3 regions of the Exiguobacterium sp. U13-1 genome follow, and region 2 is predicted to be linked to each of the others. Evidence: riboswitches for the same ligand, from Rfam matches in the RefSeq annotation. Region 2 holds a riboswitch; each other region holds the start of a gene.

Region 1 (9,921 bases), 1.3 Mb from region 2:
TGCCGCACCAAGTGCGGTTAACCCCCACGTCATCATTCCGGCAAGCAATGCTTGCACGACGACGGGGAGGGAAGTAAACCAATCCAACATGACTATTCCTTCTTTCCGGGCACGATTTAAAGCATCCATCTGTATGAGAGCTTACCCGTTTTCGATCCGGACGATTCGTGTGAAGGGAATTTCAATGACTTCACGTCCGCGCAGAAAGAGAACGGAACGTTCGGGTTCTAGTCGTTCCACGAAACCGACGACCGTCACGTAGCTACTTTCCTTATAATACGTGATTTCAAGTTCGTTTCCTTCTATTAAAGCTTCTTGAAGCAGAAAGTGCCATGATTCTTGCAACTGTTCATCAATTTCAGGCAAGTCGAGCTGATGCATCTGGACATAATATTCCCGCAACAGTTGCAAATGTTCCGGCATGAGAAAAGGAATCCATTTTAAATTTCCTCGATCACGATACGCTGTCATGAAGATCACCTCCTGGATGACCGCCGACGAAACGAAGACGACGTTTGGCGACACTCGTATCAAGAAACGAGACAGCGAGGCGAATCGTCCCTTTTCCATAGCGAAGATTGACAACATCCATTGCTTTTAATAAACGTCGCCGTTTCCAGAGTCGCGTATTATCCTCGAACAAAGACAACTGTAAGGTGCCTTGATCGGCAGTCAAATGTCCCACTGCGACGGATAAAAAACGAACAGGTTCTCCGTCGAGCCAATTCGGTTCGAATAATTGTAAGACGTGACGCAGAATGATTCGTTCATCGGATGTCGGATAAGGCAACCGCACTTGACGGGAGAAACCACTTCGGACGACGTTTCGAGAATAGCGGACGCCGATGTGAACGGTCCAGCCGACTTGATTCGAAAAGCGACAACGTGCGGCAACATCCTGCACGAGTTCATTGAGCACATTCCGAATGCTTTCGAACTGATAATAGTCCTGCATTAAGGTCACACCGTGTCCGATCGTCCGTTGAGGGGCTTTCTCGAACAGATGACGAGGCGCAAGAAGTGTCGGTGACGCGTCAAGACCCCAAGCGTGGTGCCATAGTTCGGCACCGATGACACCGAATCGTTCGTGCAACTCTTCGACAGGGCGCATGGCAAGATCACCGATTGTTTCAATCCCCATCATCTGCAGATGTTGTTCCATACGGTGTCCGACCCCCCACATCTTCCGAATCGGAAAATCATGAAGACGTCGTGCGACGTCGGCATATCCACATCGCGCGATGCCTTCTTTTTTCCCGATTAAATCAAGGGTCAGTTTCGCGATGACGTTATTTGGACCAATCCCGATCCGGACGTGGATGCCGGTCTGTTTCAGGATCGCTTCTTTAATTTTGAGGGCAGCTTGCAGGTCGGAACCAAATAGGCGATCGGTTCCGGTCATGTCAATGAAGCTTTCGTCAATCGAATAGACGCGGATCGCTTCAGGTGGGGCGAATTGGTGCAGGACATCAAGGACACGAATTGACGTCTTCATATAAGCGAGCATGCGTGGTTCGACAAGTTGAATCGTGCGACGAACAGCGTATGGCAATTGCTCGATTTCATATAGTCGACCGGCTGTCTTGATTCCTAGTGCTTTTAAGGCAGGGGTGGCAGCGAGAATGACGGATCCGCTTCGTTTTAAATCGGAGACGACCGCTAGGCGTGTCGTCAAGGGAGGGAGATTGCGATACTGGCATTCACAGCTGGCGTAGAAGGACACACTGTCGACGCAAAAAATCCGTTTATCTTGTGGTAAAACGACGGAAGGAAACATCTGAATCACTCCTTTACATAAAAGAACGTATGTTCTTATTTTGGTTTCCTTGACTATAGCATGGTCTCAAAGTGTCTCAAAATAAAAACTGTTGGAAAAAGGGGAATTCGAACGATTTTCCCTCATATAAAAGAAGTTTGATACACTAAGGGTGAGAAAAAAGGGGGAACCTTCATTGAAAGAGACCAATATCCGTTTACCAGAATTACCGAAAACGCTTCAGCTAGAGACCTTCGATCAAGTCGAAATCGATGACCCGTATCTGAAAGGAGCGCGTTATGAGAAAGAGTCGATGCCAAGTGAACTGACAGAACGTATCGATGCCTATCAAGTGTGTTTTCAAAATGTCTCGTTCGCGAATCTCACCTTTGACCGTGGCTCGTTCGAAGATATCCATTTTGAGCAGTGTGACTTAACGGGATGTCACTTCCAAGAAACTCGTTTTCACCGTGTATCCTTCGTCGGATGCCGGATGACGGGTGTTCAGTTCGAAGATTGTACGCTGGACCATTTGACGATTCAGGAAGGACTTGCGGATTACGCACAGTTCATTCGCAGTACGGTCCGTCACCAACACTGGAGCGAAACGACGATGAAAGAAGCGCAGTTCTTCGAAGTGAAACCGACCCAGTGGAAACTCGAAGCGGTCCGGCTTACCGATAGCCAGTGGATTGAAACACCGTTAAAAGGTCTCGATCTCCGGCAGACGGAACTCTCTGGTATTACGATTGATCCGCGATTTTTACCAGGTGCCGTCATTACGGAAGAGCAAGCAGTCGCCTTTGCTCGCTTGTTAGGTCTTGTCATTCCATAACAAAAAGAAGTCCTGCTTTCGATTTTTACTCGAAAAGCAGGACTTTTTTTTAGTGAAGGTTACTGTTCTTAAAATGACATCGTTTCGCCATCCTCTGGAATCAGGAAATGGGCAGAAAGGTGGAAGGCGGCTAAAAAGTCAGCAATCATATCACGTCGCAAGAGACAGTGGTTGACGGACTCGAGGTGCGAGACGATGATCGTCGCTTCCGCCGCCGCTTCGTGTACGGCAAGGAGATCACGCTGTGACATCGTGATCGGCTCTCCGGTCAAGAACTGGGCGGCGCCACTGTTGACGACGATGATATCGGGTGTATGTTGTTCGATTGCATGCGCGACCTCGTCGCACCAGATCGTATCACCGGCGATATAAAGTGTTGGTTCGTCCGGATGGGTGAGGACGAGCCCAGACACACGTCCCATCCGTTCGCCGATTTCACCGACACCATGCTGTCCACCTGTTCGATGGACCTGGATATCACCGATCGTTACACCGGAATCGAAGGAAGAAACGTTCGTGAAGCCGGCTTCTCGAATGTGCTGCGCGTCTTCTTCTTGCTGCGCATAGAGTGGCAAATGCTTGGGTAGAAGTTGTTTTGCAGCATCATCGAAATGATCGGCATGCAGATGCGTGACGAAGACAGCGTCAGGATCGAGCAGTGTGTTGACATCGACCGGTAAGTCGACGAGTGGATTAGCGACGGCATTTGGTGTTTGACCGAAGGGAGGCAAGCTGCCTTTTTCGCCGAGGAACGGATCAATCAATAAGACTTGATTGGCATACGTGACAACGAGTGTTGCATTACGAATTTGTTGAATATCCATTAGGTTCATCCTCTCTCAATGACTCGGATTAACTATTCCCCGTCTGGCATTCAATGAATCCTATCGCAAGCGTTTCTCCATCGCCATGACGTCGACATATTCACCGTTCAACTGTCCTTGCTCCTTAAACGTTCCGACGATCCGGAACCCGGAGCGGATATAGAGTTTTTGTCCGATTTTATTGAATGGGAAGGTGAAGAGAATGAGTTTATGCATCTGATGATCACGGGCGTGTTGCTCAGCCGTTTCAAGCAAACGTGTGCCAATCCCTTGTCCACGATGAGTCCGGGTGATATAAACCGAAATCTCACCGACGGATGCGTAGACAGGACGCGGATTATACGGATCGAGGGAAATGAAGCCGAGGACACCTGTGTCATCTTCAGCGACATATCCGGCATATCGATCGGTGCGTTCCGCATACCATTGGGTCATGAAGGATAAGTCCTTTTGGTCGGTTTCAAGCGTTGCGATCCGATCTTCAATGCCTTCGTTATAGATGGCAAGAATCGCTGGTAAGTCGTGTTCCGTTACGGGACGAATATGCATGACGCTCACTTCCTCATCGCTTTTCCTTCATTATATCGGTTACGTATCAATGTAGTGATATGTTTGTGCGATAAGAAAAGCACTGATTCCCTTCATATGAAGGAAAACAGCGCTTTTATCGATCTTAAGAGACCGTTGACGTCTCATTCTCGTAAATCGGAACCCAGCCGTCTGTCGTGACGAAGATCCGAACAGCGACGACTTTACGATCGTCTTGAAGCGTAAAGTAGTGGCGTGTGTTAACAGGAACGGAGATTAAATCACCAGGATTGAGTTCGATGTTATAGTAGCCGACTTCTTCGTCTTTGATCGCGAAGACGCCATGACCGCTGACGATGAAACGAACTTCATCATCCGTGTGATGATGTTCTTTCTGGAAGTTGACGAGCAACTCATCAAGGTTCGGTGTCGTATCCGAAAGTGAGATGATATCAGCTGTCTGATACCCACGACGTTCTGATACGTCTTTGATTTCGGGAGCGAACGTATCGAGAATCGTTTGTTTGTCTGCATCCGTCAGTGTGAAGTTCTCAACGAGAGGCGCTGGAAGTTTCGAAACGTCCCACTGTTCGTAAAGAACGCCGCGTGACGCAAGGAAGTCAGCGACTTCCGTTTGATCCGTATACCGTGTGTTTGTTTCTTGGAATAAGACTGTTGCCATGAGATAATTCCTCCTTTTAATGAATGGATTGACGGCATGATTGCAACGTCAACGTGTAATTGAATAAAAACTCGAAGGCTTCGAGGTGTTTCTTTGCTTCAAAGGCGGTCGGTGCCCAGACTGTGATCCCGTGATTGCGGATCAGGACGGCACCACTGTCTGCTGTGACATGCGGTGCAAAAGCAGCGGCAAGTGTCGGGATGTCCGCATGATTTGGAATGATCGGCACCGTGACCGTTGCATCTTCTTCCCACTTACCGAGTGCCTTGATGATTTCCTGTCCGGAAAAGGTGATACTGCCTTGATCGCCATAGAGTTCCGAAATCACATTGTTCGCAATCGTATGGACATGCAGGGAACAACCAGCGTCCGTTCGATTGAACACCTCGACATGGAGCAATGTCTCAGCGGAAGGACGCCCGGATTGCTCACCGATTAATTGACCGGTCGCATCGACATGAACGAAGTCGTCAGGAGTCGTCTGCCGTTTATCTTTTCCGCTTGCCGTCACAAGGAATTCAACCGGAACACCGGACGTCCGAATGGCGAGATTGCCACTCGTACCAGGGAACCAATCGCGCGCCGCAAGCTCTTGTTTGATGGCGCGTAGCTCTTCATACCGTCGCATGAATGTCATGTTGTCACCTCCGTTCGTGTTAAATCATGAACGATATCGTGGAACGTCTCAAACGGTGTATAGGCGATATCGTTTTCTTCACACAACGTGATCAGATAATCACGGGCATAGACACGATCTGCTTGTTTCGCGAGTTCGAAGTCCGTCACCGAGTCGCCGATGACGATGATGATGTCACCGTCTTTACGCAATGTCCGGGCAACGGATGTTTTACAACAGCCGCACCCGTTCGTGCAATGGGCATCGCAGGCGTTTGGCCAATCGATATGGACGAATGGACCACTGAAATCGGCGACGTTACAGTAAATCTGTTCTTGTTCAAGGAATGGCGCTAAGATTGGTTCGACGAAAAAGTCCATTCCACCGCTGACGATCGAAAAATCGATTCCTTGACGACGACTGTACTGAAGTAACTCCGAAAATCCGTCGCGAATAACGGCGCGCTCCAATAAAAAGTCAAGATAAGACGTTTTCCCATCAGATGACAGAAGTGCGAACATTTGCCCGACGCCACTCTGAATCGATAGCGTCCGGTCGAGTACGCCGCGTTTCAACGGTTCGAAGTCACTCGCTGGCGCAAATGCCTGCATGAGTGCGATGATGTTATCCTGCGTCGTCACCGTACCGTCGAAGTCACAAAGAATCCGTACGGTCATGACTTGATCCCCCAAGCGTCGAGGGCGATCCGTAATTCTTCATGACGCGATGCTGCCGCCGATAGGGATTCATTTGCGAGTGCCGCATCGAGTGCCTGACGGAAAGCAATGACACCAGCCGCAGCACCTTGCGGATGACCATGTACGCCGCCGCCGGCGTTGATGACGGAATCGATACCGAAGTCCCGTACGAGTTGAGCGACGAGTCCAGGATGAATACCAGCTGAAGGAACCGGGAAGATCGATTTCGTCTGACCGAGACGGGTCGCTTCGACCGCGATGCCACGAGCGACATCCTTTGGCAAAGCGACATTGCCGTAAGGAGACGGGAATAGCGTCAAGTCTGCTCCAGCAGCACGCGGTAATGTGCCGAGTAAGACAGGAGCTGCGACTCCGTGATTCGGGCTAGCGATCAACGCACCGCTATATGCTGGATGATTGAAGATCGGAACGTTGATTTCCGGATCACTCGCCAGTTCGCGTAAGACGTCGAGTCCGTATGTGAAGGTATTCAGCAAGAATGCGGTCGCTCCAGCATCAATCAATCGCTTGGCTTGATCCTTGAGCGTAAAGACGGGACCACTGAGTGTGATCGCATATAACGCACGTTTACCGGTCCGGTGGAAGTGAGCATCGATGACCTCACGTCCGATTCGTGCCCGGTCAATCGTCGGTGTCAACGGATTGTCGTATAGGATCTCATCGTCTTTGACGAGGTCAATCCCACCAGCGAGTTGTCCTTCGAGTTGATCACGAAGGAACGATAAATCCCGTCCGATGACTCCTTTGAAGATGCTCATTAATAATGGGCGATCTTCGACACCGATCAAGGAGCGGACCCCTTCGATCCCGAATTTCGCACCTGGAAAGTCCGACGTAAATGTATCGGGTAATAGCAATTCCGTTAGTTTGATTTCACCGTCGAGTGAGAGTTTCCCGAAGACGGTCGTCAGAATCGCAGAAAAGTCGCGCGACACGTTATGTTCCGGATAACGAATCGTGATATATCCTTTGCCATCGCGCTCTTCGGTATGTACGACTTCCCCTTTGAACGAGGCGAGTTGTTGTTGTTCGAGATGATTCAGTTCCGTCCAAGAACCGACTGTCAGACCAAGCGCGAGTTGTTCAGCGCGTTGCTCGAGTCGATCACGGGCAGTCAATTGATAAGTAGCAGTGATATAAGCCATGTCTTTCCTCCTTCAACAAAAAAATGGTCTCTCGTCAGTGACAAGAGACCATGAATAATTCGAACGTGGACTCTTATCTGTCAGCTTAGTAGCTGCAAGAATTAGCACCGTGCCAAAAGGTCGGTTGCTGCGACATCGTAGGGCTTGTCCCTCCGTCTGCTCTTGATAAGAATTGGATGAAATTGTGAAATCTAATTGCAATTTTTACATGAGAATCGTCACTTGTCAAATTATTTTTAGAAAATTTATTTTTTTGAAAATACTCTTTCTATATATGGCATGAAAACGATATCGATTTCTGCTTGATTTCGATTTGACAGCGAGGAAGTCGATTGCGTAAGATTCAAATCAATATCACACACGACAACTACATACGACTCTTATCGCGAGTTGGCAGAGGGAATTGGCCCGATGACGCCGCAGCAACCGACCACTAGGCACGGTGCTACATCCAACAGACGTTTCGTCTGAGAGATAAGAGGACGCAGTGACTTTCCTGCGCCTCTTTTCGATGACGAAAAGAGGCGCTTTTTCGTGTATTACATTAGGGGGAAACTGAGATGACATACAAAGCATTCACAGAACAGGACGCGATTGAACGGGTCCGCTCATTAGGACTGATCGGCGACGGAGCCGTCGAAGCAGAAGAGATTGGCGATGGGAATCTTAACCTCGTCTTCCGAATTCGAGAAGGTGAACATCGATTGATTCTAAAACAAGCACTCCCGTACGCAAAAGTCGTCGGTGAGAGCTGGCCATTATCGCTCGAGCGGGCGTGGATTGAGCAATCCGCACTCCGTGAATTCGCCCGGCATGCCGTGCCGTTCGTACCACGTGTTTTTCATGCTAGTCACGAAGAGGCGTATACGGTCATGGAAGATCTTTCACATCTGACGATCGTTCGGACTGGACTGCTCGCGGGTGAACAGTATCCGTTGCTTGCGGAACATATCGGTTCTTATCTCGCTCGGACTTTATTCCATACATCGGACTTTGCGCTTGGTCCGGTTGAAAAGAAACGTGTTGCTCGAACGTACTACAATCCAGATTTGTGCGATATCACAGAAAAACTGATCTTCACAGATCCGTTTCATGACGCGGAGACGAACGAGATTGAAGCCGGACTGGAGGAAGAAGTGGCACGTCTTTGGGCAGACGATGAGTTAAAACGCGAAGTCGCAAAACTCGAAGCACTCTTCATCACGAAAGGGGATGCGTTGCTACACGGCGATCTACATACAGGAAGCATCTTCGCTTCGGCGACGGAAACGAAAGTCATCGATCCAGAATTCGCCTTCTATGGTCCATTCGGATTCGATGTCGGGCAATTCATCGCCCATCTTTTCTTCGCGGCATATCCAGATTACCCTACACGACGTGACGCAAGAATCAAGGACATCGATACGTTCTGGCTGACGTTTGCTTCAACGTTCCGTGCCTTATGGGAACGGGAAGCCGTCGAACCATTCCAGGCATCGGGACTTGTTGATGATGTACTGAGTACGATTTTACAGGATGCCCTTGGCTTTGCCGGTTGCGAATTGATTCGGCGGACGATCGGTCTCGCACCAGTCGCTGATTTAGAATCAATCGATTCAACGACGGAACGCTTAGAGCGAAAACGTCACGCCCTCCGTCTAGGAGCAGCGTTAATCAAACGTCGGACAGAATGCCGGACATTTGATGATTTACGAAACTTTGACGTAACGGAGGAGTTAAGCCGATGAGTGCATTTGTTCAAAGTATCCGTTACGAAGACCGTGTCTTGACGATTCTTGATCAGACACGTCTACCGCAGGAAGAACACTATGAAGTCATTACTGATCTTGCGCAAGCAGTTGAGGCAATCAAACAATTGCGTGTCCGGGGCGCACCTGCGATCAGCCTATTCGGTGGATTCGTACTCGTTCAGGAAGCGTACCGGTTTGAAGCAGAACTGTCGATCTATAAGCAAGCTTTGCTTGAGACATCAGCGACGTTACTCGCGACACGACCGACGGCCGTCAACTTACGAAATGTCCTCGATCAATTGAATCCAATCATTCAAGACGGAACGTCGGTAGAAGAGATCCGTGAACGGTTGGAAAAACGAACAGTCGCCTTATATGACCAGGATGCGCAGACGTCACGTCAAATCGGGATTCATGCGTTGGAGTTGTTCCAGTCAGGCGACCGGATCCTAACGATTTGTAATGCTGGATCGATTGCGACTGCTGCTTACGGAACGGCACTTGCGCCGTTCTATATCGCAAAAGAACGTGGCATTGAATTATCCGTTTTTGCGAGTGAGACGCGACCGTTACTGCAGGGGGCACGGCTGACAACATGGGAGCTGCAACGTGCCGGCATCGATGTCACATTGATCACGGACAACATGGTCGCTCATACGTTGAAAGAAAAACAAATCGACGCGATCATCGTCGGTGCTGACCGGATTACACGAAATGGGGATACAGCGAATAAAATCGGAACATTCCAATTGGCATTGCTCGCGCAAGCCTTCGATATTCCGTTTTACGTCGCGGCACCACTCTCGACGTTCGACTTCTCGCTCGTTTCCGGTGAAGCGATTGAAATCGAAGAGCGTGATCCGCAGGAAGTGACGGCAATCCAAGGTGTCGCGACAGCACCAGCGGGAGTCGCTGTCTTCAACCCAGCGTTTGATGTCACACCACACACATTAATCACGGGCATCATCACGGAACTCGGTGTCATCACGCAACCAAATGAAGAAACGATTGAACAATTAACAGGGCTTCAACCCCTCGGATAAGGAGATATGTCATGAAAAAATTAGCTTACGCCGTCCTAGCACC
Region 2 (9,921 bases):
TGATGTCCTCTATTGAAGGGCGTAAATCGATACTCGTCGTATGACGGATGAAAGAGACTTTCGTCCAATCCCGCATGAAGCGTTCATTCCCCGTCAATGGATTAAAGCGAATCATTTCCGAGACGATCGCTTCTCGCTCTGCCCACCTTTCGAACAATAAGCGTGCATGCTGCATTTCAGTCGCAGTCAGTTGACCAATGATTTCCGGTCCACCATAGCCATACGGCGTGATGAGATCTGAATAAGGCGTATCAAAAATCCGGCGCTTTAAAAACGGATAGAACAGGGTTCCTGCATCACCTTCATAACGGAACAGCACCGCTTGCTCAGACGGTCTAGCATTGAGCGTGACGTATTGGTGACTGTAGAAGATATCAAGAGGCTGTTGCTGTACGTGTGTCGTCCAAGTTGCGGCATCTGTGATGAATTGACACCTTTCCATTCGTGCACCTCCAGTCAAAAAGAAGCAACGTTCATATGACCTTTCTTTTCAAGTTCTTGCTTAGAAAGTACCCGTTTCTTTGCCGAAATATTCCATATTATTAAATGTTTATTTTATGTTTTTAGAACGAACGACGTAACAAAAGACAGCGAATCATAGTGTCCGCTGTCTTACAGATGATGCTCATGATGTGATTTTAGGAATGGCACGAAGGAAGACGACGCCCGCTAACAGGATCAATCCAATCAATGTCAAGAAGACCGCTGACATACCGGATAAATCGTAGATCAACCCTCCAACGGTCGGACTGATCATCCGCCCTGCTGAAGCAGCGATATTGACGTACCCTTGGAATTCTCCTTCTTTTCCGATTGGCGCGAGTCTCGCCGCCATAGCAGGAACCGCTGGCCAGATGAACATCTCACCGACCGTCAGGATGATCATCGCGACGAGGAACATCTTGAAGCCACCTGCGAACGGAACGATCAGATAAGACAAGAGGAAGATTCCTGTACCGGTCATCAGTTGTCGTTTTAAGTCATCTCCAAACCAACGAAGAATTGGTGTTAGTAAAGGTTGCGCGAACACGATGAGTGCTCCGTTGATCGTCCAAAGAATCGAGTATTCGGAAATAGTGACACCGAGCGATTTCGTGTGTACAGCAAACGTTCCCTGCCATTGCACATAAACGAACCAAAGTAAGGCATAACCAATCGAGACGAGCAACATCGTCCGTGCCGCACCGCGTGCAAGGGGCATGCGTGTCGTTTCGGTCTCGTCATGGGCCGCATGCATCCGCGCTGGTGCCTGAATCCAGGACAACCCGACGAACAAAATGATGGCAAAGGCGATGTAGAGGACGAGATTGGCGATGAAGATGTACTGAATCGAAAAGGCAGCGATTTGACCACTGACAGCTGTCCCGAGCGCTACACCGACGTTTTGTGCGACATAGATCGCATTAAAGGCACGACGCCCGCCTTCAGGCCAAATGACACCCGTCATCGCGTAGATCGTCGGAAAAACCATCCCACCGACGAATCCAATCAATCCAAGCATCGCGACGTATCCGAGGTACGTCTGATGAAACAGCAACAAGCCGACGGAAGACAGGACAAGTCCGATGACACTGATGACGAGCGTCTTCTTGCCGCCGAGACGGTCAAACGCTTTTCCACCTAAGTAGTTTCCGACGATTGCTAAGGCCGAGTTGACGAACAACGCCATCCCTGCTTTCGTCATCGACTCTCCTAAATATTCATGTATATATAATGTATTAAACGGCCATAAAAAAGAGGATCCCGTCGTATTGATGGCCATCGCAAGGACAAGGATCCAGACCGCTTTTGGTAATTTTGGCATACCTGTGGTCCTCCTATTTCATTCTCAACCTTGCCACTTTACGCAATCCGTCCCTTGTCTGTCAAGCCACTTCGCTTTTCGTCAACGAATCAAAAAATGATATAATGCAGAAAGAATCTTGCACATACTGAACCATTACTAGAAAAACAGACTATAGGAACAGGAGTCTATGCCATGTCACTTGCCCGTGTACTACCTTATACGAAACAATTACTCGAGTCCGTTATCGAGCCCGGAGACTGCGTCGTCGACATGACTGCCGGAAATGGACATGATACGCAGTTTTTAGCAGAATGCGTCGGTCCAGAAGGTCGAGTCCTTGCGTTCGATGTCCAGGCACAAGCCATCGAGGAATCGACGCGACGTCTCGACGAAGCCGGAATGTTAGCACGCGTCGACCTTTATCATGAAAGCCACATCCATGTCGGTGCCCGTCTTTCGGACGAACAACGTCCCGTTCGTGCCGGTGTCTTCAATCTCGGATATCTGCCTGGAAGCGACAAATCGATCACAACGACAGGTGAAGAGACGCTCGAAGCACTCGATGCCCTCCTCCCGGTCCTCGCTCCCGGCGGTCTTGTCGTCCTCGTCGTCTATCACGGTCACCTGGAAGGAAAACGAGAGCGCGACGCCGTCCTCGATTACGTGACAGCCCTTGATCAGCAAGATTACGCCGTTCTTCAGTACCGTTTCTTGAATCAACAAAATCATCCACCGTTCATCATCGCAATCGAGAAAAAAGTACGCGGATGATTGGACACAAAAAAGTGATGCCTTTTTTTAGAGGCATCACTTTTGTTATTTCATTCTTCAACAAGCTTAAAGAACAACATTAATTTTTCTGCAAACCGTGTGTTCAACCGTTCGAAACTAAAATGCGGAAATCCGTGTAGACGTTGTAAGTAAATCTGATCGCCACCCATTTTCCGGCATACTTCAAGCGTCAACTTGACGTCTGCGAATTGATCGTCCGGTGCATAAAAACAAGCCAAGTTCACACGCGGCAGTTTTTTTCGTTCCTCGTCATGTACGACGATCTCTTCTTCGATTTCCCGGTACTGTGCATAGGTCAGTTCACCGATACGAACAGTATCTTCCGTACTTTGACCAAACGGTAACGTACCGAGTGGCGCATCAGGTCGGAAACGATCGAACGCACTTGCGAAGACTTGTTTGACGCCTCCGAGTTGTTTTGAAGGGTGCCAATCAAACAACGGTGAAATGAACGACAGACTGGCGACCGGTAATTCATATTCTTGCAACAGACGATTGACGACGAGTGCGCCCATGCTACAGGCGACGATATGAATCGGTAACTTACGTTTTCCGGCTTCACGTAATGCTTCTTTTAATAGTTGACCATGTTCTTCAAACGAGATACGACGTGGCGCGTCGACGAGCAATACTTCATACTCTCGTTCGAGTACCCGAATCAAAGCTTCACTCGGACGGGCACGCAGTTGTAACGGATAGACTAATACGATGATTCCTGTTGGTTGTTCAACCACAAACTCACCTCTTCACTTCATACTTCCTTTTCACGATACCTTATTTCAAGCGCAATCGAAACCGTCCCAAGACGGATTTCACGAGGCGACATGGCGAAGACGAATGACAGATTCTACTTGCCCAAAGACTTCTTCCGTCATCTCACTCAGTTCTTCAAAACCAAATGAGGTCAAGAACTGACGTGCTTTATAGTTACGTGCTTCCACGTAGACTTCGAGTGGGACGGCTCCTTGTCGTTCGAGTTCACGGATCAGACGTCGCCCGATACCATTTTGCTGATATTTCGGTAAGACGTACAGACGAACGATCTCCCACGTTCCCTCAACATCAACAGCATGAATGAAACCGACGATTTCCTCGTCGATGATTCCGACATAAAAATACTCTCCCCGTGCTTCTTCCGCCGTCCGGATCGCACGAACGACTTCTTCTTGCGGATACGCCTCCTGCACGAAATGCGCTTTCGAACGTTCGGAATAGATTTCTGCATACGTATCCAACCAAGATGTGACGGCAATGTCATGAATACGTCCTGCATCAGCTGGAATAGCTTCGCGTATTTCCATAATCGGAACCCCCCTTTGTATTCATACGAATCGACTCATGTACTTTTACCCTCTTCTAGAAAAAACATTCGTTTCCTGCAAAGTTCCCCGTAAACAAAAAAAGTCCGAAAACCCGCGTAGGGTTCTCGGACTTTTTGATTATGCGAAACGTTTTGCTTGTTCTTCAAGAACTGCTGCTTTATCTGTTTGCTCCCATGGAAGCTCAACATCTGTACGACCGAAGTGACCGTATGCAGCTGTTTGACGATAGATCGGACGACGGAGATCAAGCATGTTGATGATTCCAGCCGGACGAAGATCGAAGTTTTCAGCAACCAATTCGACGAGTTGCGCTTCAGGAAGTTTTCCTGTACCGAATGTATCAACCGCGATTGATACTGGGTGCGCGACACCGATTGCGTACGCAAGTTGAACTTCTGCTTTGTCTGCAAGACCTGCAGCAACGAGGTTCTTCGCGACGTAACGTGCTGCGTATGCAGCTGAACGGTCGACTTTCGTTGGATCTTTACCTGAGAATGCTCCACCGCCGTGGCGTGCGTATCCACCATACGTATCAACGATGATCTTACGACCAGTCAATCCAGCATCTCCTTGTGGTCCGCCGATAACGAAACGACCAGTTGGGTTGATGAAGAATTTCGTTGCTGCGTCGATGTATTCAGCCGGGATGACCGGTGTGATGACGTGTTCTTTCAAGTCAGCTTGGATTTGCTCAAGCGTGACTTCTTCTGCGTGTTGTGTCGAGATGACGATCGTATCGACACGAACTGGCTCGTTGTTCTCGTTGTATTCGACCGTGACTTGTGTTTTTCCGTCCGGACGAAGGTAGTCGAGTTGACCGTTTTTACGCACTTCTGCCAAACGGCGTGCGAGACGGTGCGAAAGCGAGATTGGAAGTGGCATGAGTTCTGGTGTTTCTTTCGTTGCGTAACCGAACATGAGACCTTGGTCTCCTGCACCGATAGCATCGATTTCAGCATCAGACATGCTGCCTTCACGTGCTTCAAGCGCTTGGTCGACACCAAGAGCGATGTCTGCTGATTGCTCATCGATTGATGTCAATACAGCACACGTGTCCGCGTCGAAACCGTATTTCGCGCGTGTATAACCGATTTCACGAATCGTTTCACGAACGACTTTTGGAATGTCGACGTAAGTGGATGTCGTGATCTCACCTGCAACGAGAACGAGACCTGTTGTAACAGAAGTTTCTGCCGCAACACGTGCGTTTGGATCCGCTGCGAGGATTGCATCAAGAATTGAATCCGAAATTTGGTCACAGATTTTATCTGGATGACCTTCAGTGACTGACTCCGACGTGAAAAGTCGGCGATTAAGGTTTGTCATGTATGACCCTCCCAAAAAAGAATTTGACGGTGTACTCATTTCCCCTAGTTGAGTGGGACGGTAAAATGAAAAAAACCTTTCCAAGTCCAAAAAATGGTCAGGGAAAGGTTGTGCGTTCTTCCTTTACCCTCTTATCGTTCGAAGTGTTTACTTCGCTTCAGGAGAGCACCTTTTCCCTCATTAATATGTGAATTAATGTAGGACGGTTGCCGGGTTTCTTCGGGCCTTGTTCCCTCCACCTGCTCAGAATAAGAGTATCCGTTACGAATTACATGATATAAAGTTGTAACTACTCTGTCAAGCAAGGTTTCAAATTCTAGTCGAAACTTTTTGAAAGAGATGTTAAACTGTTAATGCTGAAAGCGTTTCCAGATAAATAGAAATCAGCACCAGAAAATGATTGCTCTCTCTTTAGTATGTCATATATAATAAATGTGTCATACTAAAAACGATGAGCCAAAACCAACGTAGGGGAAAGGTGGGGTCAGGATGCCGATGACGGTCCTGAATATCGAAGAACTACTCAAGAAAGAGCATGTGTTCAAACAACTATCTGTTGCTGAACTTGTCGAACATGCGATTCGAAACGAAGAAGGTGTCCTTGCTGAGAACGGCGCATTATCTGTAGAAACGGGGAAATTTACAGGTCGTTCACCAAAAGATAAGTTCATCGTCCGTGATTCTTCCTGCGAGTCTCACATTGATTGGGGTCACGTTAACCAACCAATGGATGGAGACAAATTTGAACAATTGTTGCAGAAGGTTCTTCGTTACATGAACGAAGCCGATCATCTCTACTACACAGAAGCTGCAGCAGGTGCAGATACGCACTTCACCCTTCCGGTCCGTGTGCTCACACAATACGCTTGGCATAATCTCTTTGCCAAACAACTCTTTTTACGCGAATATCCTGAAGTGGCTGCCTTTGAACCGTTCACGGTCGTCTACGCACCACATTTCAAGGCAGATCCTACCGTTGACGGAACGAACTCTGAGACGTTCATCGCCATGTCGTTCGAACACCGAATCGTCTTGATTGGTGGAACGGAGTATGCGGGCGAAATCAAAAAATCAATCTTTTCCGTCATGAACTACCTCTTGCCACAAGAAAACGTTCTTTCAATGCACTGTTCGGCAAACGTCGGACACGAAGGTGACGTTGCCTTGTTCTTCGGTCTATCTGGGACTGGTAAGACCACCCTTTCCGCTGATGATAGCCGCCAATTGATTGGTGACGACGAACATGGTTGGTCACACGATGGTGTCTTCAACATCGAAGGAGGATGTTATGCGAAGACGGTTAACCTGTCACGTGAAAAAGAACCACAGATTTTTGACGCAATCCGCTTCGGAACGGTTCTTGAAAACGTCGTTCTTGATGAAACACGTCACCCTGATTACGATGACACATCGTTGACGGAAAATACGCGTGCTGCTTATCCGATTACAGCAATTGATAACATCGCTGTTCCATCACGCGCTGGTCACCCGAAGACGATCGTCTTCTTGACGGCTGATGCGTACGGTGTCTTGCCTCCGATCAGCAAGTTGACGAAAGAACAAGCGATGTATCACTTCCTATCAGGTTATACATCAAAACTCGCTGGAACAGAGCGTGGTGTAACGGAGCCGGAAGCAACGTTCTCAACGTGCTTCGGTTCACCATTCCTTCCACTCATGCCTGAAAAGTATGCGACGATGCTCGGCGAATTGATTGATCGTCATGGTGTCACCGTTTATCTCGTCAACACCGGCTGGACGGGTGGTGCTTACGGTACGGGTAGCCGCATGAAGCTATCCTACACCCGGACGATGGTCAATGCTGCCGTCAACGGTACACTTGCAACGATTCCAACAGAAGAACATCCGATTTTCGGACTTCATATGCCACTTGAAGTTCCAGGTGTTCCAAGCGAGTTACTCAATCCGGTACGCGTCTGGTCGAATCCGGACGAATACGACACACAAGCGCGTTCGCTTGCTGAGAAATTCCAACACAATTTCCTTCGCTTCGAAAGTGCGACAGATGCAATCAAGTCAGCTGGTCCACGTCTATAAAAAAAGAGCCCTCGGGCTCTTTTTTTAAGCTTAGAAATCGGTAAATCTCTTAAGAAATTAATTCATGATTAACAAAAAAAGAAGTGCACGTTTTTCTCAATCAAGAAAAACATGCACTTCACTTTAGACTGACCTAGCAATATGAGACACATATAAAACACCTTGATTAGGCTGCCTGTACACCGTATTTTTTCGGTGTCAGGTAGCCTAATTTTTCTTGGATTCGTTCTTCGTTATAGTAATTTAAGTAATTAGTAACGCGTTCAGAGACCTCATGGTCTCTTAGTGAATTAAATTTGACGTACTGGAATTCCTCGGACTTTAAATTAGAGTGGAACGATTCGATAACTGCGTTGTCCCAACAGTTTCCTCTACGAGACATGCTGCTTGTTAGGTGATTCCTTTTAACGAATTCTTGAAAGGCGTATGACGTATAAACACTTCCTTGGTCCGAATGAAGGATGACCCCTTCGGGATAGTTTCGATTCTCAAGCGCTATCTTCAACGTATCAATCACAAGAGACGTTTGTTGATGCTCGTATAACTTGTATGCGATGATTTCGTTATTAAAAAGATCCATGATGGTGGAAAGATATTTCGTCGTGCTGCCGTATTGGATATAGGTGATATCCGTCACCCACTTTTGATTCGGTTTACTTGCTGTGAAATCGCGCTTGATGAGATCCGGTGCCGTTATGATGCGCTCACCTTGAGACTTCCATCTTCGCTTCGGCTTGATCCGACATTGGAGATGGTGTTTTTGCATGATTTTCTGTACGGTATTCCGATTGGCTTTTAACTGATAGATTTGCTGTAATAATGCCTTTATTTTTCGATGTCCATTCCGATACTTCGTCTGTTTACTTAGTTCAATGACGGTTTTTTCGAGCACCGAAGGTGCTTTCACAGATTCCTTAATCCAACGGTAATAGCTTGCTCTTGGTACATTCAAAGCGCTAAGAATGGCGGTGATTGTATACTTTCTCCGAAGAAACTCTACAATTTTTATGACTACTTCTTTCTCAACTCTCTTTCGATTTCCATGTACTTTTTTAAGATCTCATTTTCCATCTTCAGATGTGACATTTGTCGTTCTCTCTTGTCATCCTCACTCGCAGAATATGGACCATGTCCATAGGTATATTGTTTACCGATTGGCTGATCAAATCGATAATGTTCGTTAGAGCGATACCATCTCATCCATGTTTTGATTTGAGATTCATTTTTGATTCCGTACTTCTCCATGATTTCTCTCGTCGTTAACTTACCACTCAGCTTATCTTTGACTACTGCCCATTTCACTTCACTTGAATATACGTTTTTGCCCATGCAAAAACACCCCCGATGTTAGTACTTTTTAAAAGTGTACCACTCCGAAGGTGTTTTATATTGTCTCAAAATTTTAGGTTAGCCCACTTTTAGTCTAAAACAGAATCCGTTTTTTCTTGAAGATGTGTTTCTTTTTGGTTGAGCCACTCCTGACTTTCTGCTAGTAGCGCATAGGAACGAGTAAGCGAGACACCTAAACGTTGACTGAGCAGTTCGAACTGATCAAAATCACCGCGATCTGCACTGATTGCAAGCACTAAACAATCCCGAAACGGATGATCTTTTCCTTGTAGAACGACCTTTAGAGAATCTTCAATTGGCAGTTGGTCGATGATGTCGTCGATATCCACAGACAATAACGCATCAATATGTGATAACAGACCGATCATATAAGCACTCTCCGGCTTTAACGTACGCGTCTCTTTCGCAAACAACTCGCAAAGTTTTGCACAATGTAAGGAAGACCGGAGTAACTCATTTGACCATTCGTAAGGACTAGCAAGCTTCATCTCGCGTAAGACAATTAACGAAATCCAGCTTTTGAGTTGCGAGAAGCCTAGCAATGAGATGGCTTGACGAACAGAGCTGACCGTATTTCGTAATCCCATGCCCGGAGAATTGATCAGTTGCAGTACTTGAATGCTGATATACGGATTTGCTTCAATCTCATCAATGACTTCATCGTATTTTTCGTCCGTATCGAGCCATTTTAGCATCTTCAGCAATACCGGCAATTGAGGAGGGACAGCTTTTCCCTTCATCAACATTGGCTTAGCGTAAAAATAGCCTTGAAACCAGTCATATCCCATGGCAAGACAACGTGTATGATCCTCGTGTGTCTCGACTCGTTCGGCAAGCATCTTAATATGGGGATAATTACGCCGGACAATATGCAAGATTGCACTTTGCTCGCGAGTGGGAATCGCTTCGATGTCGATTTTAATTAAATCAATTAGTGCAAATAATTCTGTTCCATGTTGACGAAGTAAATCCGTTTCAAAATCATCGAGTGCTAGCGTAAAACCTGCTTCTTTCCAACTGTGCAACACAGATAGCATCTCTGTATCGATGTCGACAGTTTCTAAAATTTCGATAACGAACCGACTTGGATCTAAATAGTGAATCAGATCACTTTTTAAGAGATCCGCCGTAAAGTTGACGAAAAGTTTTTTACCTTCAGCGACATGCTCCACACCCATATGAACAAGTGTATTCGTTAATACATCCATTGTCGCTAAGTCACCGTCGAATACATTCATTTGTTTGACGGAACGATACAGCAACTCAAATGCATCAACTGCTCCGATT
Region 3 (9,921 bases), 470 kb from region 2:
TGAAAGGAACCGTCGTCATCGGGGAAGGCGAGATGGATGAAGCACCGATGCTTTACATTGGAGAAAAGCTAGGAAATGGGTATGGACCACGACTCGACGTCGCTGTCGATCCGCTTGAAGGAACGAACATCGTCGCAAAAGGAACATGGGGCGCACTTGCTGTCCTCGCTGTCGCGGATGCAGGCGATTTGCTTCACGCACCGGATATGTACATGGATAAGATCGCAGTCGGTCCGGAAGCGGCAGGACACATCAGTCTGGATGCGACGATCGAAGAAAACATCGCGGCAGTCGCGAAGGCGAAAAACAAAGAAATCGAAGACGTCGTCGTCTCGATCCTTGATCGTGAACGCCATGAAGAGATCATTCAACGAATTCGGGCAACAGGGGCGCGGATTCGCTTGATTGGTGACGGTGACGTCGCTGCTGCGATCAATACGGCATTCCCGCACACAGGGATCGATATCTTACTCGGTTCAGGTGGTGCACCGGAAGGCGTTCTTGCTGCCGTTGCCTTGAAATGTCTCGGTGGTGAGCTCCAAGGACGCTTGTTACCAGCAGACGAGGCAGAAGTCGAGCGGTGCAAGAAGATGGGCATTGAAGATCCATCGAAGATCCTCATGATGGACGACCTCGTTGCCGGAGATGACTGTATCTTTGCTGCGACAGGCGTCACGGACAGTGAATTGATGAAAGGTGTTCAGTTCACGGCACAAGGCGGTCAGACACACTCTGTTGTCATGCGCGCGAAATCTGGAACGGTTCGCTTTGTCGAGGGTATCCACTCGTTCAAGAAGAAACCGAAGCTTGTCATTAAGTAAAACAGACCGACTCCCCAAAGAGAACGTCTGGATCCACACATAAAAAGAGTTGGCGTTCCGGAGATAATCCAAAACGCCAACTCTTTTTTGCTATGTTTCAGGGAATCAAGACGTTCGTCTTCAACTTTTACAGGAAAGTGAGGATTTGAACATTGACTGGTAAATGAATCGTCATTTGAAGATTACCGCGGGCGCTGGACTTCTCCTGCTTGTCGGGTGACGTACCGACGCGGTAGAAAACGTGTCGAAAAGATATACCAGGCATTCCCGAAGCCAGGAACGATGAACGTTTTCCCCTTCATATAGCCGCGGTAGGCGATACGCGCAACCGTCGGAGCATCCATGACACCCGTTCGCAGGAACAGCCGAGATTGTTCAAGGGTTGCTGCTGATTCGAAACCGGTATGTGTCGCGCCCGGACAGACGACGCTGACTTGAATCCCGTCTGCTGCAAGCTCTTCCGTTAATCCTTCCGAGAAGTGAAGGACATAGGCTTTCGTCGCGTAGTAGACACTCAGCCATGGACCACCTTCAAATGCAGCCGTTGACGCGAGATGGACGATCCGTCCTTTGATTCCCTGTTCTTTCATGCGAGAGGCATAGACCTTCGTTACGTGTGTTAATGCTTCGATGTTCAAGGCAATCATCCGAGACTCGTCTTCAAACGAGGTCTCAAGGAAAGAACCGAAGACACCAATCCCGGCGTTGTTGATGACACAGTCGACCGGAATCTGTTCCGTTGCCCGAAACAGTGCCAGTCGATGCGTCCGCTTCGTTAAGTCATACGGAAAGACGGTTGCCGTTCCACCGAGTCGCTCGACATGGAACTTCGTTTCGAATAGAGCTGTCGCATCGCGTCCGACGAGCAGGACGTGATCCCCTTGCATTGCGTGGAGATAAGCGAATTCGCGACCAAGACCTCTTGAAGCACCTGTGATTAAGACATGCATCTTGTTTCCTCCTTATGAATGAGATGAAAAAAAGCGATCGAGCCAATGCTCAACCGCTTTGAGATGATGAATTATAGGTAAGATCCAGCGCCGACAAGGCGTGAACCCCAGTACCCTGATTTGAAGCTTGAGTATTTAACGCCACCTGTTTCTGAGTTAACCATGCTTGACTTGCTCGTTGCGATCCCGACGTGTTGAATGCCGCTACCGTGTGAGAAGAAGACAAGATCTCCTGGTTGTACGCTTGAAACGCTGACTTTCTTAGAAGAAGAATATTGTGAAGAAGACGTACGTGGTAATGTTTTGCCTGCTGCTTTCTTGTAAACATAGCTTGTGAAACCAGAGCAGTCGAATCCACGAGTTGTCGTTCCACCCCATACATATGGAGTTCCTTTGTGCTTAGCTGCTTCGTTCAGGATTTTCGTCCGTTTTGAAGAAGAGCTTGTTGATTTTTTAGCGCTTGAAGATGATTTGTATGTCTTTGTGTATTGTGAGTAGACATAGCGTGTTTTACCGCCGTATGAGATTTTTGTCCAGCTGCCTGATTTGCCTTTGTATGTAAAGACTTGACCAGCGTTGACTTTCCCGACGATGCTTGCTTTCGTAGAAGGTGCTGTCCGAACACGAAGACCGTTGTCCGTGATCTTGACTTTCGTGACTGTCGCTGCTTCAACTTTACCTGTACCCACTGATGTAAAACCTGAAACCACTAAGGCTGCTGTCGCGATCGATGCTAGAAAACGTTTCATGTTAAGAATTCCTCCGTTTAATGTAGTGTGTTGCGTCCGTAAGTTATATGATGAAATCATTAAGTGTGTGATTAAGCAGTCTACCTTACAACTGTGTAAGAATTTTGTCTGCAGGAATATCTTAGCACGAGCACACTTGAAAACGTTTTTTCAGTTAGAAGACAAAACAGATGTTTTTGTAACATAACTGAAATAATATCTTTGAATATTACAAAGTAAGAAACGCAAAGGATTGTTGACGACGAATCAAAAAAATATGATACCTTTAGTTCACGAATAAAATTACATACCTCCTGCTGTATGTATGGAAGTATGCTGAATGCAGTTGAATTTATAAAGAATAGGTGAAGAACATGCCAACAACTGATAAAAAAGATAAACCAGAACGTTCCTATACACTGGCTCAATTGAGTCAACTGACATTAAAAGAACTCTATGAAATCGCAAAGACAAAAAATGTCCCACAATACCGGGAAGCTCGTAAACGCGAGTTGATGTTCAAGATTCTAAAAGCACAGGCTGAATCGACTGGTCTTTATTTCCTCGAAGGGGTACTCGAAGTCATCCCTGGCAATCCACAAATGCAAAACGATGGTGGCTTTGGCTTCCTTCGTCCTATCAATTATTCCCAATCCTCTGAAGATATTTATATCGCAGCATCTCAAATCCGACGCTTTAATCTACGTAATGGTGATGTCGTCACAGGTAAAGTCCGTCCACCGAAGGAAAACGAACGGTTCCAAGGATTACTTAGCGTGGAAGCCGTTAACGGTGAAGCACCGGATACAGCCCGTAATCGTCTATTCTTCCCGGCATTGACACCGATTTATCCGGATCGTTTGATGCGTCTAGAGACAGAGCCACGCCATCTATCCGTTCGTGTCATGGATATGATCGCACCGGTTGGATTTGGTCAACGTGGTTTGATCGTCGCACCACCAAAAGCAGGGAAGACATCACTCCTCAAAGAAATCGCGAACTCGATTCAAGAGAATCATCCGGATGTCGAACTGATTATTCTCTTGATTGATGAGCGACCTGAGGAAGTCACGGACATCGAGCGTTCGGTTCCAGGAGCAGATGTCGTCAGTTCGACGTTTGACGAAACACCAGACAATCATGTCCGGATTTCTGAGCTGGTCCTCGAGCGGGCGATGCGACTCGTCGAACACAAGAAGGATGTCGTCATCTTGATGGATTCGATCACGCGTCTGACACGGGCCTATAACTTAACGGTGCCGCAAAGCGGACGAACGCTCTCAGGCGGGATCGACCCAGCTGCATTCCATAAACCAAAACGGTTCTTTGGTGCGGCGCGAAACATCGAGCACGGTGGTAGTTTGACGATTCTTGCGACGGCGCTTGTCGAGACGGGATCGCGCATGGATGACGTCATCTATGAAGAATTCAAAGGAACTGGCAACATGGAACTGCATCTTGATCGGAAGTTGTCAGAGCGTCGAATCTTCCCAGCGATTGACATCCGAAAATCGGGTACGCGGAAGGAAGAACTGTTGCTTCCAAAAGAGCAGCTCGATGCGCTCTGGACGATTCGCCGGACGATGAACGAGTCGAACGAGTTCGTCGATACGTTCCTGCGTAAGATTCGTGACACGAAAAACAATGAAGAATTTTTCGTTGAACTCGAGAAAGAAAAGAAGAAGGCGGTCCGACGCGCACCAGCAAAACCGCGTACCGTCAAGAAGGAAACACCGACCGAAAAATAACTATTGCGACGCATAAAAAAATCGTTTAGTATAGGAAGGTAACTTACTCTGGCTCAGCAAATGAACCAGGGCGGAAGGAGAGAAATCAACCATGAAACAAGGAATTCACCCTAACTACAACAAAGTAGTATTTATGGATTCAACGACTGAGTACAAATTCTTAAGCGGTTCTACTCGTTCTTCGAACGAAACAATCACTTGGGAAGATGGTAACGAGTACCCACTCATCCGTGTGGATGTGTCTTCAGACTCGCACCCATTCTACACAGGTCGTCAAAAGTTCAACGCGGCAGATGGTCGTGTCGATCGCTTCAACAAAAAATACGGCCGCAAGTAATTACTTGTCGGTTCTTAAAAAACAGCCTGCCTCCATTACGGAAGCAGGCTGTTTTTGTATAGACTGAATTGTGAACGGTAAGCGAGATACGTCTTCAAGACGAACGAGAAGGCGATTCCACCGGCGATTCCAGTTAAATACGGCATGACTTCCGGATGTGCCAAGATATAATCCATGACTTTGTGGAACGAGAGATGACGACCGACGAAGTAGCCGGCACCTAAGAACACGCTGATCCAAATCAACGCACCTGTATACGCGTAACTTGCAAACACGCGAAATGGCATTTTCGAGACACCTGCAAAAAAGGCAGAGAGTTGGCGGAGACCGGGTATGTAGTAACCGATGATCAAGACCGATTTTCCGTAACGACGAAATCCGGCTTCAGCGGAAAGAATATGTTTTTCTGAGATGCGCATTTTCGGTCCGACACGATGCAGTAGTGGCATACCGAGTTTTAATCCGAGTAAATAGCTGATCGTCATCCCGATGCAACTACCGGCGTAAGCGGCGAGAATCGTACCGACGAGTGGTAGATTGCCTTGATGCATCCAAAAACCGGACAGGACGAGTAGGGTCTCATCAGGAACCGGCAATCCCACGATACCACCTGCGAGAAGGACGGAGAGACCAAGGGCACCATATTGGTGCAGGATGTCATGTAAGAGATGATGAATCGGGGACACCTTCTTTCGTGAGAGTCTTCTTCTTCAGTGTACAGGAAATAGGGGACGGTTGGAATGAAAGGACAAAAATTCTAGGTAAAGAAAAAATGAATTTTGATTTCCGGAAGTCAACCCTTTTTCTCGATACCGTTTCGGGCTATACTCGTTAAAGTGACTATTTTTAGAGGACGGTGTCGGACGATGATGCATGTAATAAATCAGTACGGCTGGATCGAAGTAATTTGTGGCAGTATGTTTTCCGGGAAATCGGAAGAGTTGATTCGTCGTGTTAGACGGGCGCAGTACGGCAAACTGCCCGTTCAAGTATTCAAGCCGGCAATCGACGACCGGTACCATGAAGAGCATGTCGTCTCTCATATCGGCAACTCCGTCGTGGCGATTCCGATGGCGACGAGTCGCGATCTCTACGCAGCAGTAGCGGAGGAAACACAAATCGTCGGAATCGATGAAGTTCAATTCTTTGATGATGAGATCGTACAAGTCATCGAAGCACTCGCACAAGACGGAAAACGCGTCATTTGTGCAGGCCTTGATCAAGATTTCCGGGCAGAGCCATTCGGCAAGATGCCGGAATTACTGGCGCGCGCAGAATTCGTGACGAAGCTGCAAGCCATCTGTCTTTCCTGTGGTGATCCGGCTTCCCGGACACAACGGTTGATTGATGGAAAACCAGCGAACTACGATGATCCGATCATCCTAGTCGGCGCTTCAGAGTCGTATGAGCCACGGTGCCGCCATTGTCATGAGGTGCCTGGAAAACCGAAGCCGCTCCAATCGGTGCAGCATCAAGAAAGATAAATAAAAAGACGAGCCGATGATGGTCGTCCTTTGATCTCACAGCTATTCGCTTCTACTTGGAAACGAATAGCTGTTTTTTTTATTATCCTGTTTCCTGTGAGAATCGGCTTGAGCGTTCGATGAAGTGGATTGTCTCACGAACGATCAAATCCTGATCATGATCGAGTGTCGCGACGTGATACGAGTTGAGTAAACAGTAGCTGCGTTTATCATTCGTCCCGATATGCTGATGTAGATAATCCGAGCTCGACGGCGGAACGACGTGATCCGTCGCCGAGTAAAGAATCAATGTCGGAAGAAGGATCGATCCAAGACGTCCTTTCGTCTCATCCATCAGACGGACGAGTTCGAACGCACAACGGCTCGGAACGAGATCATAGATGATTTCGAAAGCAGACCGTTTGATGTCCGGTGCTCCTTCCGGTAAATACTGTGGACCGTCCTCGAACGAAAGTGCTTCATAGGATGGAACGGAGAGTGCAGCATTGATCGTAATGATGCCGGCAAACGGAATCCCGTCAGCGGCGAGCGATAACGCGAGCGTCGCACCCATCGATTGACCGATGACGAAGACTTGATCGCATGTTTCTTGTAAACGTTCATAGCCGTCTTGCAGGCTTTGCTTCCAACATCGAGCAGTCGATTGTTCAAACTCGCGGACGTTCGTTCCATGTCCACGTAAGCGCGGGGCATAGACGGTAAAACCTTCAGCGGCGAATGCCTCACCGACGTCCCGGACACTTTGCGGAGTGGCGTTAAAACCATGACAGATTAGAATACCAATCGGTCCACCTTGAAAATAAAACGCTTCAGCACCAGTCAATACAGGATAGTTCATCATTACTCTTTTTCCTCCATTCATGAAAAAAACTCGTCGACGTCACTGCTTGGACGCCCACGAGTTTTTCACCGTATCATCCAAAGCCGCGCTTTGCTGGTCGGAGCACCTTACAGATTGCAGGTTGCCGTGAAGTCATAGAGCCAGGTCTCTCGTTCACTCTTGATAAATATCATATTGGAATTGTCGGATTAATCATTGAGACGATGGTAGCACGACCAAAAATGACTTGTCAAATCGTTCTTGACGAATCACGATTCGTTCATTAAGCTAATCCATAACTTGTCAATCAATCGATATGCGTCAAATGGATTATTTTTGCAAAGTTGGTTGACTTTTAAAGGTTCGACCCGTAATGTAAAAATTAGTTTTACGACATAAGCAACAACGCAACACCACACATACGAATTTCATACCGCAATACTTATCCAGAGAGGTGGAGGGACTGGCCCTACGAAACCTCGGCAACAGACTCATTATGAGCACTGTGCCAATTCCATCAGACAGATGTCTGAGAGATGAGTGGAGTGGATTCTGCCACTGTGCGGATCCAGGTCTCTTCTTGTTTCTCAAGAAGGGACCTTTTTTGTTGAATGAAGGGGGAAAACGGAATGATCGCATTTCATCAAGTCAAAAAAACGTACGTCACGAAGGATCAGACGATCGCAGCGCTCGACGGTGTCGACCTGACGATCGAAAAAGGCGAAATCTTTGGTGTCATCGGCTTTAGCGGTGCCGGAAAAAGTTCACTGCTCCGCTGTGTCAATCTGTTAGAACGACCAACATCAGGAACGGTGACGGTCGATGGGGAAGATTTAACGCAACTGTCTCCGAAAAAATTACGCCAAGCAAAACAACGGATTGGAATGATCTTTCAGCACTTCAATCTATTGAATGCGAACACAGTATTTACGAATGTCGCAAAGCCACTCGTTCTCGCAGGCGTCAAGAAAGATGAGATTCGCCGCCGAGTGACGGAGTTGCTCGAATTCGTTGATCTCGCGGACAAGGCGGATCATTATCCAGATCAATTGTCCGGTGGACAGAAACAGCGTGTTGGCATCGCCCGGGCACTGGCGACGCAACCTTCCGTCCTCTTATGTGACGAAGCGACATCAGCACTTGATCCCCAGACGACGCATCATATTCTCCAGTTATTAAAACGCATCAATGCGGAGTACGGGATCACGATTCTCTTGATCACCCACGAGATGGGCGTCATCCGGGAGATTTGCGACCGGGTCGCCGTCATCGAAGCTGGAAAGTTGATTGAGTCAGGAACGGTCTTCGACGTCTTTTCAAGCCCTCAGACCGAGACGGCAAAAAACTTCGTCCGGTCCGTCATGCATGACGAAATTCCAGCATCGATTCGTCAGTTGATCGAGTCGCGAAATGCACATCCAATCTATAAGATTCATTTTCTCGGACATCACACGGGGCAGCCGCTCTTATCGCAAGTCGCGAAACGCTTTGACGTCGATGTCAACATCTTGCACGGGAGCATCACAGAGTTGCAGGATACGCCGTTTGGCACCTTACTCGTCGAGTTGATCGGTGAGCCGGCTGAAGTAAAACGAGCGTTACACTATATCGATCAGGCACAGGTGACAGTCGAGGAGGTGCTTGCCCATGCTAGTTAATTACAGTGATATTTGGACGGCATTTTTGCAGACGATGACGATGGTATCCGTCTCACTCTTATTCTCGACTTTGATTGGCTTACCACTCGGTATCCTACTTGTCGTCACGCGAAAAGGAGCATTGCTTGAAAATGTCCCGCTGTTCACGTTCTTCAACAGTATCGTCAATATTTTCCGTTCGATTCCGTTCATCATCTTACTCGTCGCGATCATCCCGTTGACGCGCTTGATCGTCCAGACATCGATCGGAACCGAAGCCGCCATCGTCCCGCTCGTCTTTTACGCCGCACCGTACATGGCGCGTCTGATCGAGAGCTCGTTACTCGAAGTCGATAAAGGTGTTCTGGAAGCAGCAGAAGCGATGGGTGCGACACCGTTTCAAACGATTTTCCGCTTCCTCCTACCGGAAGCACTCGGTTCACTGATCCTGAACTTAACGATCGCGACGATTGGCTTGATCGGGGCGTCAGCGATGGCAGGTGCGATTGGAGGCGGTGGTCTCGGTGACTTAGCGATCACCTATGGTTATCAACGATTCGACACGAAAGTCATGATCATCACGGTCGGGATTCTCGTCATCTTAGTTCAAGGCTTACAGACGACAGGCAATATCGTCGCACGAAAAATCAGAAGACATTAATCAAGGGAGCGATTCAGCCATGAAAAAAGCAGTAGCAATTGGAGCAACACTAACGACGATTTTATTTGCCGGGTGCGCAGCATCAGGAGAAGACGAAAAGACGATCAAACTCGGTGTCAGCGGTTCAGACACACAAGTTTGGGACTATGTCGCGAAAAAAGCAGAAAAGGAGGGCATCAAAATCGAGCTCGTCAAGTTCTCCGATTATGTCCAGCCGAACATGGCACTGGCTGAGGGTGAGATCGACGCCAATGCCTTCCAGACGATTTCCTACTTCAACGCCTTCAAGAAGGAACACAAGTTGAAGCTGTCACCGATCGCGACGACCGTCATTGCACCGATGGGGATCTACTCGGATAAATACAAGGATGTCAAAGACATTCCGGTCGGCGGAAAAATCGCCGTTCCGAACGAAGCGACGAACATGGGGCGCGCCCTCTTGTTACTACAAGAAGCCGGTCTGATCAAGTTACCGGACGACTTCGACGGTAACGGTTCAGTCGATAAGATCGTCGAGAATCCGAAGAAACTGAAAATCGTTCCGATCGTCGCTGGGCAAACACCGCGCGTCTTACCGGACGTCGCGGCATCGATCATCAACAATGGCATTGCCGTTGATGCTGGCTTCAATCCAATCAAGGACTCGATCGTCCATGAGAACGAGACAGCAAAACCATACATCAATATCATCGCAACACGGACGGAAGACAAAAACAAAAAAGAATTGAAAAAAAT

What was found. A riboswitch is a leader RNA that binds a small molecule or an ion and turns the genes downstream of it on or off. The one in region 2 is predicted to bind S-adenosylmethionine.
Positions count from the first base shown of each region.
Region 1: linked by a shared signal. The riboswitch ahead of ESP131_RS04660 (2,3-diketo-5-methylthiopentyl-1-phosphate enolase) and the one ahead of metK (methionine adenosyltransferase) in region 2 are both predicted to bind S-adenosylmethionine.
Region 3: linked by a shared signal. The riboswitch ahead of ESP131_RS00495 (alpha/beta hydrolase) and the one ahead of metK (methionine adenosyltransferase) in region 2 are both predicted to bind S-adenosylmethionine.

Region 1 is NZ_CP015731.1:888,623-898,543, forward strand. Features, by position in the region: gene ESP131_RS04615 (ZIP family metal transporter) at 1-90, opposite strand, end outside; gene ESP131_RS04620 (YolD-like family protein) at 142-471, opposite strand; gene ESP131_RS04625 (Y-family DNA polymerase) at 455-1,777, opposite strand; gene ESP131_RS04630 (pentapeptide repeat-containing protein) at 1,953-2,591, shown strand; gene ESP131_RS04635 (MBL fold metallo-hydrolase) at 2,660-3,415, opposite strand; gene ESP131_RS04640 (arsinothricin resistance N-acetyltransferase ArsN1 family A) at 3,476-3,964, opposite strand; gene ESP131_RS04645 (1,2-dihydroxy-3-keto-5-methylthiopentene dioxygenase) at 4,089-4,625, opposite strand; gene ESP131_RS04650 (methylthioribulose 1-phosphate dehydratase) at 4,642-5,262, opposite strand; gene ESP131_RS04655 (2-hydroxy-3-keto-5-methylthiopentenyl-1-phosphate phosphatase) at 5,259-5,918, opposite strand; gene ESP131_RS04660 (2,3-diketo-5-methylthiopentyl-1-phosphate enolase) at 5,915-7,105, opposite strand; SAM riboswitch class I at 7,176-7,277, opposite strand; SAM riboswitch class I at 7,483-7,586, shown strand; gene mtnK (S-methyl-5-thioribose kinase) at 7,666-8,832, shown strand; gene mtnA (S-methyl-5-thioribose-1-phosphate isomerase) at 8,829-9,878, shown strand; gene ESP131_RS04675 (sugar ABC transporter substrate-binding protein) at 9,890-9,921, shown strand, end outside.
Region 2 is NZ_CP015731.1:2,837,159-2,847,079, forward strand. Features, by position in the region: gene ESP131_RS14710 (peptidoglycan bridge formation glycyltransferase FemA/FemB family protein) at 1-442, opposite strand, end outside; gene ESP131_RS14715 (MDR family MFS transporter) at 626-1,804, opposite strand; gene ESP131_RS14720 (tRNA 5-(aminomethyl)-2-thiouridylate-methyltransferase MnmM) at 1,958-2,557, shown strand; gene ESP131_RS14725 (alpha/beta fold hydrolase) at 2,608-3,312, opposite strand; gene ESP131_RS14730 (GNAT family N-acetyltransferase) at 3,391-3,879, opposite strand; gene metK (methionine adenosyltransferase) at 4,018-5,226, opposite strand; SAM riboswitch class I at 5,355-5,481, opposite strand; gene pckA (phosphoenolpyruvate carboxykinase (ATP)) at 5,716-7,284, shown strand; one part of gene ESP131_RS14745 (IS3 family transposase) at 7,451-8,337, opposite strand; one part of gene ESP131_RS14745 (IS3 family transposase) at 8,337-8,613, opposite strand; gene ESP131_RS14755 (EAL and HDOD domain-containing protein) at 8,703-9,921, opposite strand, start outside.
Region 3 is NZ_CP015731.1:99,768-109,688, reverse strand. Features, by position in the region: gene glpX (class II fructose-bisphosphatase) at 1-821, shown strand, start outside; gene ESP131_RS00525 (SDR family NAD(P)-dependent oxidoreductase) at 1,004-1,771, opposite strand; gene ESP131_RS00520 (C40 family peptidase) at 1,843-2,520, opposite strand; gene rho (transcription termination factor Rho) at 2,874-4,247, shown strand; gene ESP131_RS00510 (type B 50S ribosomal protein L31) at 4,339-4,584, shown strand; gene ESP131_RS00505 (DedA family protein) at 4,620-5,270, opposite strand; gene ESP131_RS00500 (thymidine kinase) at 5,454-6,068, shown strand; gene ESP131_RS00495 (alpha/beta hydrolase) at 6,151-6,909, opposite strand; SAM riboswitch class I at 6,977-7,078, opposite strand; SAM riboswitch class I at 7,328-7,431, shown strand; gene ESP131_RS00490 (methionine ABC transporter ATP-binding protein) at 7,518-8,546, shown strand; gene ESP131_RS00485 (methionine ABC transporter permease) at 8,536-9,186, shown strand; gene ESP131_RS00480 (MetQ/NlpA family ABC transporter substrate-binding protein) at 9,206-9,921, shown strand, end outside.